2 regions of the Dactylosporangium sp. NBC_01737 genome follow, and region 1 is predicted to be linked to the other one. Evidence: riboswitches for the same ligand, from Rfam matches in the RefSeq annotation. Region 1 holds a riboswitch; the other holds the start of a gene.
The links. A riboswitch is a leader RNA that binds a small molecule or an ion and turns the genes downstream of it on or off. The one in region 1 is predicted to bind thiamine pyrophosphate.
Positions count from the first base shown of each region.

Region 2: it holds a riboswitch for thiamine pyrophosphate, as region 1 does, so the genes downstream of both, OHA72_RS16950 (ECF transporter S component) here and thiS (sulfur carrier protein ThiS) in region 1, are expected to answer to the same signal.

Region 1 is NZ_CP109153.1:4,191,038-4,196,644, forward strand. Features, by position in the region: gene OHA72_RS18995 (hypothetical protein) at 1-256, shown strand, start outside; gene OHA72_RS19000 (aldo/keto reductase) at 307-1,281, opposite strand; gene OHA72_RS19005 (thiamine phosphate synthase) at 1,300-2,019, shown strand; gene thiO (glycine oxidase ThiO) at 2,016-3,050, shown strand; TPP riboswitch at 3,076-3,186, shown strand; gene thiS (sulfur carrier protein ThiS) at 3,185-3,391, shown strand; gene OHA72_RS19020 (thiazole synthase) at 3,384-4,148, shown strand; gene OHA72_RS19025 (thiamine phosphate synthase) at 4,145-4,657, shown strand; gene thiD (bifunctional hydroxymethylpyrimidine kinase/phosphomethylpyrimidine kinase) at 4,826-5,607, shown strand, end outside.
Region 2 is NZ_CP109153.1:3,755,258-3,760,864, reverse strand. Features, by position in the region: gene OHA72_RS16955 (acyl-CoA dehydrogenase family protein) at 1-1,632, opposite strand, end outside; TPP riboswitch at 1,793-1,911, shown strand; gene OHA72_RS16950 (ECF transporter S component) at 1,989-2,555, shown strand; partial or broken gene OHA72_RS16945 (ABC transporter ATP-binding protein) at 2,560-3,852, shown strand; gene OHA72_RS16940 (energy-coupling factor transporter transmembrane component T family protein) at 4,002-4,739, shown strand; gene OHA72_RS16935 (PHP domain-containing protein) at 4,817-5,607, shown strand, end outside.

The sequences.
Region 1 (5,607 bases):
GTCGTTCGACCAGGGCCACCACGTGGAGTACTCGAACCCGTCGGGTGAGCACTACGAGGAGTCGGACTTCACCTCGTACGACCACAACGAGGCCGAGACCGACCACGTGTTCGCCGCGGAGGGCTCGGAGTCGTCGCACGCGTCGGAGTACGACCAGCTCGACGCCCTGCAGGCCCGCTTCGACAGCGCGTTCGCCTCGGGCACCGAACTGCACACCGACGGTGGCAGCGCCGCCCTCGGCGTGGCCTCCAACTGAGCTTGCGCTGCCCGAAGGCCGGCACCCCCGGGGTGCCGGCCTTCGGCGTGTCAGTGACCCAGGACCGGGTGCGGCACGTACGGCGCCTCGAGACGCTCGATCTCCTTCTCGTCCAGCGTCAGCCCGGTCGCGGCGATCGCGTCGTCCAGGTGCGACAGTTTCGTCGCGCCGACGATCGGGGCGGTCACCACCGGCCGCGACAGCAGCCACGCGAGCGCCACCTGCGCCGAGGGCACGCCCCGCTCACCGGCGACCTCCGCGTTGACGTCGACGACGGCGAAGTCGTCATCGGTGTACATGGAGGTGAACGCGTCGTTGGCGGAGCGCACCGTGCGGCGCTCGTCGCCGCGGCCCCGGTTGCCGGCGAGCAGCCCCCGCGCCAGGGGGCTCCACGGGATGACGCCGATGCCCTGGTCGGCGCAGAGCGGCAGCATCTCCCGCTCCTCTTCCCGGTACACCAGGTTGTAGTGGTTCTGCATCGACACGAACTCGGTCCAGCCCCGCTCACGGGCGGTGTGCTGCATCTTCGCGAACTGCCACGCGTACATGCTCGACGCGCCGATGTAGCGGGCCTTGCCGGCGCGCACCACGTCGTGCAGTGCCTCCATGGTCTCCTCGACCGGGGTGTCCGGGTCGAAGCGGTGGATCTGGTACAGGTCGACGTGGTCGACGCCGAGCCGCCGCAGCGAGCCGTCGATGCCGGCCAGGATGTGCTTGCGGGACAGCCCCGAGTCGTTGGGCCGGTCGCTCATGACGCTGAACACCTTGGTGGCCAGGACGTAGTCGTCGCGGCGGGTGAAGTACTTCGCCAGCAGCCGCCCCGTGACGGTCTCGCTGGCGCCGAGGGAGTAGACGTCGGCGGTGTCGAAGAACGTGATCCCGGCCTCGACGGCCCGGCGCACGAACGGGTCCGCGGCCTCCTCGTCGAGCACCCAGTCACGCCACGCTGGATCGCCATAGCTCATCATGCCGAGACAGATCTCGGAGACCTTCAACCCGGTCCGGCCAAGTCGCACCTGCTTCATGTCTGAAAAACTATCGCGGTGCAGACCCTCGGACGACTCCATCTCATCACCGACACCCGCCCCGGGCGAGACGTGCTCGGCGTGGTCGCGCACGCCCTCGCCGCCGGGTTCGGCGTCGTGCAGGTCCGCCCCGAGGACGCCGTCACCGACCGCGAGGCGTTCGACCTGACCGTCCGGGTCGTCGCGCTGTGCCGCGCCGCAGGCGCGACCTGCCTCGTCAACGACCGGCTGCACATCGCCCTCGCCGCCGGCGCCGACGGCGGCCACGTCGGCGCCACGACCGCCCGTCGCCGCGGCCCGCCGCGTCCTGGGGCCCCGCACGCGATCCTCGGCGCGACCGCCCGCAACCCGGTGACGGCGCGGCAGGCGGTCGCGGACGGCGCCACGTATCTGGGTGTCGGCCGGCCGTACGCGACGACGACGAAGACCGGCCTGCCCGACGCGATCGGCCCCGCCGGGGTGCGTGCCGTCGTCGAGGCGGTCGACGTGCCGGTGATCGCGATCGGGGGCGTCACCCCGGAGCGGGCCGCCGAGCTGTTCGCGGCCGGTGCGCACGCGGTCGCCGTCGTCGGCGCGATGAGCGCGTCCCCCGACCCGGCCGCGACCGCGGCCCGCTTCGCGGCGGTCCTCGCCTCGGCGCCTGCTACCGGCATACACGAAATGTCGGACATATACGGGCATTTGCGCCTGGACATGTCCGGGGAGGACGGGGCGGCTGCGGGGAGGGGGCGGGCGTGAAGGTCGGGGTCGTCGGGGGCGGGATCATCGGGCTCTGCGTCGCGTGGGAGCTGACGCGGCGCGGGGAGCAGGTCACCGTGTACGACGCCGATCCTGCCCGCGGCGCGGGACGGGTCGCGGCCGGGATGCTGGCGCCGACGGCCGAGGCGAACTTCGGCGAGGAGGCGCTGCAGGAGCTGATGCTCGACTCGATGCGGCGCTGGCCAGGGTTCGCCGCCGAGCTGGGCGCCGCGACCGGGATGCCGCTCGGGTACCGCACCGACGGCACCCTGCTCGTCGCGCTCACCGACGACGACCTCACCGAGGTGCGGCGGCTCGTCGACTACTACCGGCGGGCCGGGACACCCATCGAGCCGCTCGGCGGCCGGCAGCTGCGCGAGCTCGAACCCCTGCTCAGCCCCCGGGTCCGCGGCGGCGCACGGGCCGGCGGGGACCATCAGGTGGACCCGCGGCTGCTCCTCGCGGCGCTGCGGAGCCTGCCGGTGCGGCACGAGCGGCGGGACGTGACCGACCCGGGCGACCTGCGCGACGATGTGATCATCGTCGCCAACGGGTGCGGGCTCGCCGCGTCGGCCGGGCTGCCGGTGCGGCCGGTGAAGGGGCAGCTGCTGCGGCTGCGGGGGCCGGAGCCGCTGCTCACGCACGTGGTGCGGGGGGTGGCGCTGGGCCGGCACGTGTACCTGGTGCCGCGCGCCGACGGGGAGCTGGTCGTCGGGGCGAGCGAGGAGGAGCGCGGCGCCGACACGACGGTGACCGCCGGTGGGGTCCTCGACCTGCTGCGACCCGCCGCGGACCTGCTGCCGGGCGTCGCCGAGCTGGCGCTCGCCGAGACCCTCGCGGGGCTGCGGCCCGGCACCCCCGACAACGCCCCGATCCTCGGGCACCTGCACGGCAACGTGTACGTGGCGGGCGGACACTACCGGCACGGGGTGCTCCTCGCGCCGGTCACCGCGCACGTCATCGCCGACCTCGTCACCAAGGGATCGACAGACGTAAACGTCACGCCGTACCGGGCGAGCCGCTTTACCTGAGGACCGCGACGGGGTTATGGTCAGCGCGTACCCCACGGGAGTCCGGTGTGACCGGGCTGAGAGGGGGGCTGTCAGCCCCCGACCGTCGAACCTGATCCGGATCATGCCGGCGCAGGGAGTCAGGAGTGAGCCGCATGCAGCTCGTGGTCAACGCCGTCACCGCCGACGTGGACGACACCGCCACCATCGCCGACGTCATCCAGGGCCTGGTCGGCGACGCCGGCCCACGGGGGATCGCCGTCGCCCTCAACGGGGCCGTCGTCCCGCGGGACACCTGGGCCGCCACCAGGCCCGCCGACGGCGACACCATCGACGTGCTCACGGCGGTCCAAGGTGGCTGACGATCTGACGATCGCCGGGGAGCAGCTGCCGTCGCGACTCATCCTCGGCACCGGCGGGGCGACCAGCCACGCCGCCCTCGAAGCCGCGATCCGCGCCAGCGGCACCGGCCTCGTCACCGTCGCGCTGCGGCGGCTCGACCCGGCCGCCCCGTCGCTGCTGGACGTCGTCGACCGGTGCGGGGTGCGGGTCCTGCCCAACACCGCCGGCTGCTACACCGCCACCGAGGCCGTGAAACTCGCCCACCTCGCCCGCGAGGCGTTCGACACGGCGTGGGTGAAGCTGGAGGTCATCGGCGACGAGGAGACCCTGCTGCCGGACGCGGTCGAGCTGGTCGCCGCCGCGGAGCGGCTCGTCGAGGACGGCTTCACGGTGCTGCCGTACACCACCGACGACCCGGTCCTCGCCCAGCGTCTCGCCGACGCGGGATGCGCCGCGGTCATGCCGCTGGGCAGCCCCATCGGCTCGGGGCTCGGCATCCGCAACCCGCACAACATCGCGCTGATCCGGCAGAAGGTGACGGTGCCGGTCATCCTCGACGCCGGGATCGGCACCGCCTCCGACGCCGCGCTCGCCATGGAGCTCGGCTGCGACGGGGTCCTGCTCGCGTCCGCGGTCACCCGCGCCGAGCACCCCGCGCGGATGGCGGCGGCGATGCGGCTCGCCGTCGAGGCCGGACGCCTGGCCCACGCCGCCGGGAGGATCCCGCGCCGCCTGTACGCGACCGCCTCGAGCCCGACTGGAGGGTTGCCGTGGTGACCCGATTGATCCTGTTCACCGACCGGCTGCAGGCACACCGGCCGCTCGACGAGGTGGTCAACCGCGCGATCGACGGGGGCGCGCGGCTGGTCGTCCTCGGCGAGCAGGACCTCCCAGCGCCGCAACGTCAGGACCTCGCCGACCGGCTGCGGGTCATGCTCGACGGCGTCAAGGGCCGCCTGGTCCTCGCCGAGGACACGACCGCGTTCCGCAAGTGTCACAACCTCGGCGACCTGGTCGCCGCCGCCGAGGCCGAGGTGGGGTTCGCGACCCTGTCACCGATCTACCCGACCCGCTCCAAACCCGGCTACGGACCCCCGCTGGGCCTCGCCGCCCTGGGCAGGATGGCGCAGGTCGTCCCGCTGCCGGTGTACGCCCTGGGCGGCGTCGACTCGCCGCAGCGCGTCCGGGACTGCCTCGACGAGGGGGCCACCGGGGTGGCCGTCATGGGCGCGGTCATGCGCGCGGAGGACCCCGCGAGGTTCGTGAAGGAGCTGATGACCGCATGAGCGGCCAGCGCAGCGGTTCGGGCGGCTCATCAGCATCACAGGTTGGCTCGGGCCGGCGCCGGAGCGCAGCGGGGGTGACGGCATGAGCGGCCAGCGCAGCGGTTCGGGCCGCTCATCAGCATCACAGGTTGGCTCGGGCCGGCGCCGGAGCGCAGCGGAGGTGACGGCATGAGCACCCCGGTCGTCGCGCTGACGATCGCCGGTTCGGACTCCGGCGGGGGTGCCGGCATCCAGGCGGACCTGAAGACGTTCGCCGCGCACCGGGTCTTCGGCACCAGCGTGATCACGGCGCTGACCGCGCAGAACACCACCGGCGTCAAGGGGATCTCCGCGGTCGGCCCCGGGTTCGTCGGCGCGCAGCTCGACGCGGTCCTCGACGACCTGCCCGTCGCCGCGGTCAAGACCGGCATGCTCGCCACGCCGGAGACCGTCGCCCTCGTCGCCGGGTACGCGCCGCGGCTGCCGGGGCTGGTCGTCGACCCCGTCCTCGTCGCCTCCTCCGGCGACCGGCTGTTCACCCGCGACGCCGAACGGGCGTACCTGGACCTGCTGTTCCCGCACGCCGCGGTGGTCACCCCCAACCTGCGGGAGGCGTCGGTGCTGCTCGGCCGCGACGTCCTCGACGTCGACGACGCGATCAAGGCGGCCCAGGACCTGGCCGCGACCGGGGCCCGGTGCGTCGTGGTCAAGGGCGGGCACCTGCGCGGCAGCCGCGACGCCGTCGACGTCGTCTGCGCCGGCGACACCGTCGAGCTGCTCAGCGCGCCGTGGGTCGACACGGCCAACAACCACGGGACCGGCTGCACGCTCGCCGCGGCGACGGCGGCCCGGCTCGCGCTCGGGCAACCCGTCGCCGAGGCCCTTGCCGGGGCGAAGGAGTACGTGCACGCGGCCCTGACCGCATCGTCCGGCTGGCGGCTCGGCACCGGCCACGGCCCGCTCGCATGGGG
Region 2 (5,607 bases), 440 kb from region 1:
CAGTTCCGCGCCGATGTCCACGATGCGGCCGAGGAAGCCCTGCTTGTGTTCGAGCTTGCCCTGCCAGCGGGCCATGGCGTAGAAGGTCTCGCGGGCCAGGCGGCGGGAGGAGCGCTCGACGTAGCGCAGGTGCTGGGCCAGGGGGCCGAAGGCGCCGAAGCCGGAGGGGAGCTGGCCCTTGCCGGCGACCAGGGTCGGCAGCCACTTGGCGTAGAAGCCGCCGGCCTTGCCCGCGGCCTTGGCCTTCGCGCCGAGGCCGGCGTCGGGGTCGATGATGTCGCCGGCGACGGAGAGGTGCGCGTCGACGGCTTCGCGGGCGATGGCGAGGTGCATGATCTCGGTCGAGCCCTCGAAGATGCGGTTGATCCGCAGGTCGCGCAGGATCTGCTCGGCGGGGATCGGGCGTTCGCCACGGGCGGCGAGGGACTCGGCGGTCTCGTAGCCGCGGCCGCCGCGGATCTGGACGAGTTCGTCGGCGACCTTCCAGGCCAGTTCGCTCGCGTACAGCTTGACCAGCGCCGCCTCGATGCGGATGTCGTTGCGGTCGTCGTCGGCGAGGCGGCAGGACAGCTCCAGCATCGCCTCCATGCCGTACGTGGAGCCGGCGATGAACGCGATCTTCTTCGCGATGGCCTCGTACGTGCCGATCGGGCGGCCCATCTGGACGCGTTCGGCGGCCCATTCGCGGGCGACGTTGAGGCACCACTTGCCGGCGCCGACGCACATCGCGGGCAGGGACAGCCGGCCCGTGTTGAGGGTGCTCAGCGCGATGCGCAGGCCCTGGCCCTCGCCGCCGATGACGTTGGCAGCGGGCACCCGTACGTCATGGAAACGGGTCACGCTGTTCTCCAGGCCGCGCAGGCCCATGAACGCGTTGCGCCGCTCGATCGTCACGCCCGGGGCGTCGCCTTCGACCACGAACGCGGTGATGCCGCCGCGGTGACCTTCGCGCTTCGGTACCAGCGCCATCACGACGAACAAGGTGGCGAGCGTGCCGTTCGTGGCCCACAGCTTGACCCCGTTGAGCAGGTAGTCGCCGTCGTCGGTGGGCACGGCCGAGGTGCGCAGGTTCGCCGGGTACGAGCCGACCTCGGGCTCGGTCAGCAGGAACGCGGACACCTCACCGCCGGCGAGCCGGGGCAGGAACTGCTGCTTCTGCTCGTCGGTGCCGACGAGCTTCAGCGGCTGCGGGACACCGATCGACTGGTGCGCCGACAGCAGCGCGCCGATCGACGGGTTCACCGAGCCGACGAGGGCCAGGGCCCGGCAGTAGTCGAGGTTGGACAGGCCGAGGCCGCCGTACTTCGGGTCGATCTTCATCCCGAACGCCCCGAGCGCGCCGAGGTCGCGCAGCACGTCGTCGGGAATGCGGGCGTCGCGTTCGATCTGCTGGCCGTCGACGCCGGCGAGGTACTCCCGCAGCTTGTCGCGGAATTCCTGCCCTTCCGCAGCGCGCGTGTCGGCGGGCGGTGGGTCGATCAGGTCGAGGCGGAACCGGCCGAGGAACAGCTCCTTGCCGAAGCTCGGCTTGCGCCATTCCGTCTCGCGGCTGGCTTCGATGACTTTCCGGGCCTGTCGTTCCGTGTGAACCGAAGCGTCAGCGTGCGACGAAGCGTCGGCAACCTGCGTCATGCGGCACCCCCAGGTGTCAGTCCTGTCACACCAGGTTATTACCCGCGGGTAGCGCAAGCTATGCCCTGAACCAGACGATCACCGGAACCAGCTCACCGTGATTTTCGTGACCTGACACTCCAAGTCAACATCCTTCACTGTTACCGTCGGGAAACAACTGCACATCCGACAGGGGAGCGCACAGCGCTGAGAGTGCGGCGGCCGACAGAGGACGGCCGACGCAGACCCTCGAACCTGATCTGGGTAATGCCAGCGCAGGGAGCTCGGTCACCTCACGCAAGACGCTACGTCCAGGTTACCCAGGGCGTAGCGTCGCGTCTCCTTCTGGCTCACCCCCGAACCAGGAGGCACTTGCAATGGAAACCCGTTGGCGGACCGTCGACATCATCGTCGCCTCGGTCATCGCGGTGGCGTTCGCCGCCGTGTTCTACGCGTGGAACAACCTGTGGAACGCCATGGAGAGCGTCGCGCTGCCGTGGCGTGCCTTCATCTACGGCGTGTGGCTGATCCCGGGCGTACTCGGCCCGCTGGTCATCCGCAAGCCGGGCGCCGGGCTCTACACCGAGTTCGTCGCGGCGCTGGTCTCGGCCCTGTTCGGCTCGACCTGGGGTCTGGGCGTGCTGTTGTCCGGTCTGGTACAGGGTGTCGGCGGCGAGTTCGGCTTCGCGTTCACCGGGTACCGCAGCTTCAAGCTCGGCAATGCCCTCGTCGCGGGTGCCCTCGCGGGCGGCGGCGCGGCCCTGCTGGACCTCAACGTGTACTACGGCGCGTTCAGCAACACCGACAAGGCCCTGTACGCGGCGATCGTCATGGCCAGCGGCGCGGTCATCGCCGGCGCCGGCTCGTGGGCGCTGCAGCGGTCCCTGGCCACGACCGGCGTGCTGGACCGGTTCCCGTCAGGCCGCGAACGGGCAATCGTCTGAGCACGTGGCCACGGTCGAGTTCAAGGGGTTCGGGTGGCGGCACGCCGGGCGCAAGGCCTGGGCGGTCCGCCACTTCGACCTGCGGATCGAACACGGCGAGCGGGTGCTGCTCGCGGGTGCCTCCGGCGCCGGCAAGAGCACCCTGCTCGCCGCCCTCGCCGGCCTGCTCGCCGAGGACTCCGGCGAGCAGGAGGGCGAGGTCCTGGTCGACGGCGTGCCGGCCCGGCAGGCAAGGACCGGCACGGGGATCGTGTTCCAGGACCCACAGACGCAGCTGGTCATGAGCCGATGCGGCGACGACGTCGCGTTCGGCCTGGAGAACCGGGGCGTGCCGCGGGCCGAGATCTGGCCACGGGTCGACGCCGCCCTCGCCGCCGTCGGGTTCCCGTACGGCCGGGACCGCGACACGGCGGCACTGTCCGGCGGGGAGCAGCAGCGGCTCGCGATCGCCGGGGTGCTCGTGTCACGGCCGCACCTGCTGCTGCTCGACGAGCCGACCGCGAACCTCGATCCCGACGGTGCGCAGCTGGTACGGGCAGCGCTCGGCAAGGCGCTGCACGACGTCGACGCCACGATGATCCTGGTCGAGCACCGGCTCGAGGAGGCATTGACCCTGGTCGATCGGGTGGTGACGCTCGGCGAGGAGCAGCCGCCGCTGGTCGTGCCGGACCGCAGGGCACGCACCGCCCCGGGTGGTGTCCTGCTGACCGCGGAGCGGCTGGCGCTGCGGCACACGGGCAACGTGGTCGACGAGGTGGTCCATGCCGGTGAGGCCCTCGTCGTCGAAGGCCCCAACGGGGCGGGCAAGTCGACCCTGGCGCTGCTGCTCGGCGGCCTGACGAAACCGTCGCAGCCGGGCAGGGTGATCACGAGCGGCGAGCGGCGCCCGCCGCACCGCTGGCGGGCCGCGAAGCTCGCCGCGAAGATCGGTTCGGTGTTCCAGAACCCGGAGCACCAGTTCGTCACCTCGACCGTCCGCGGTGAGCTGCTGCTCGGCGGTGGCAGCGCCGGGGTCGTCGACGAGCTGCTGAGCCGGCTGCGCCTGGACCGGCTGGCGCTGGCGAACCCGTACACCTTGAGCGGCGGCGAACAACGCCGGCTCAGCGTCGCGACGGCCCTGGCGGCGGCCCCCGAGCTGCTGGTCCTCGACGAGCCGACGTTCGGCCAGGACCCGATGACATGGCGGGAGCTGGTCGATCTCCTGGCGGACCTGCGCGATGAGGGGCGCGGCCTGGTGATCGTGACCCATGACCGGGACCTGGTCGGGGCGCTCGGCGACCGGCGGCTGCGGCTGGAGCGCCGGCTCGGGTCGGAGCGCCAGCTCGGATCGGAGCACCGGCTCGGGTCAGAGCGCCGGCTCGGGTCAGAGCGCCGGCTCGGGTCGGAGCGCCGGCTCGGGTCGGAGCGCCGGCTCGGGTCGGAGCGCCGGCTCGGATCGGAGCGCCGGTGACCGCCTGGATCCGGGACCGGGACGCGACCGCGAAACTGCTCGCGGCGGCGCTGCTGACCGCCGCCGTGCTCAGCACCGTCGACCCGTTCGTCACGGCCGTCGCGATCGGCGTCGAGCTGGCGCTGCTGCCGCTGACCGGCCTGCGCCCGGCCGAGTTGTGGCGGCGCGGCTGGCCGCTGCTGCTGTCCGCGACCGTCGTGCTGGTCTTCACGGTGCTGCTCGGCGCGAAGGAGGGGCCGGTCGTCGGGACCGTCGCCGGGTTCGAGGTGCACGGGCCGGCGCTCGGGTACGCGCTGCGGCTGATCGCGATCGGGCTGCCCGGCTTCGTGGTGTTCGCGACGATCGACCCGACGGACCTCGCCGACTCGCTGATCGCGCACCTGAAGGTGCCGCCCCGGTTCGCGATCGGCGCCCTCGCGGCGTTCCGGCTGGTGCCGCTGCTCGCCGAGGAGTACCGGCTGATCCTGCTCGCCCGCCGGGCCCGTGGCATCGACGGCGGCTGGAACCCGGTCGCGCACCTGCGGCTGTTCGCGTCGGCGACGTTCGGGTTGCTGGTCGGCGCGATCCGGCGCGGGATCCGGCTGGCGACCGCGATGGAGGCCCGGGGCTTCGACCGCGGGCTGCCGCGCAGCAGTGCCCGGGAAGCCCGTTTCGGCTGGTCCGACGGATCGGTGGTCCTCGTTGGCGCGACCCTCGCGGCAGCATTGATCTTGCTGAAGTTCGTGCATACATAGCCACGTCGCTACCTGATGTTCGTTCGGGCGGTCGAGATTCCGGGGTGAGGACCATCGACCTGAACGGAGCCCCACACATGGGCCACGGCCACCACCATCACCACGAGGACATGCCGCTCGGCGGCGGCGACGTCCCCGCGGTGTTCGACGCCTCGATCCCCGACAGTGAGCTCTCCCCCGGCGACGTCTCCCGCCGTGGCTTCCTTCGCCGCGCCGGCCTGCTCGGTGCCGCGGCGGCGGCCGGTGGCGCGCTCGCCAATGCCGGTGTCGCCCACGCGCACGGCGACGACGAGGACCACGCCGGCTTCGACGGCTACGACCGGCACGGACACGGCCGCCCGCTGGGCAACGGCTACAAGTGGCTCGCCGGCGACCACCACATCCACACCCAGTTCTCCAGCGACGGCATGTACCGGGTCGGCGACCACGTGAAGCACGCCTCCGCGTACGGCCTGGACTGGATGGTCATCACCGACCACGGCAGCGTCCAGCACGCCAAGATCGGCGTGGAGAAGGTCAACCCGGGCATCCGCGCGGCCCGCGACGACTACAAGGACATGCTGGTCTTCCAGGGCCTGGAGTGGAACATCCCGGCCGCGGAGCACGGCACCGTGTTCGTGCACCCCGGCGCCAACGAGGTCGCGGTGCTGAAGGAGTTCGAGAACACCTTCGACGGCTCGGCCGTCGGCGCCGTCAACCCGGCGCTGGTCACCGAGGCGCTCGCCATCGCCGGCGTGAAGTTCCTCGGGGAGCAGGTCACGAAGCGGCGGGTCCAGGACGCGCTGTTCCTGGCCAACCACCCGGCCCGCAACGGCATCGACTCGCCGCACGAGATCCGCGGCTGGCGCGACGCCAACCCGCGCATCGC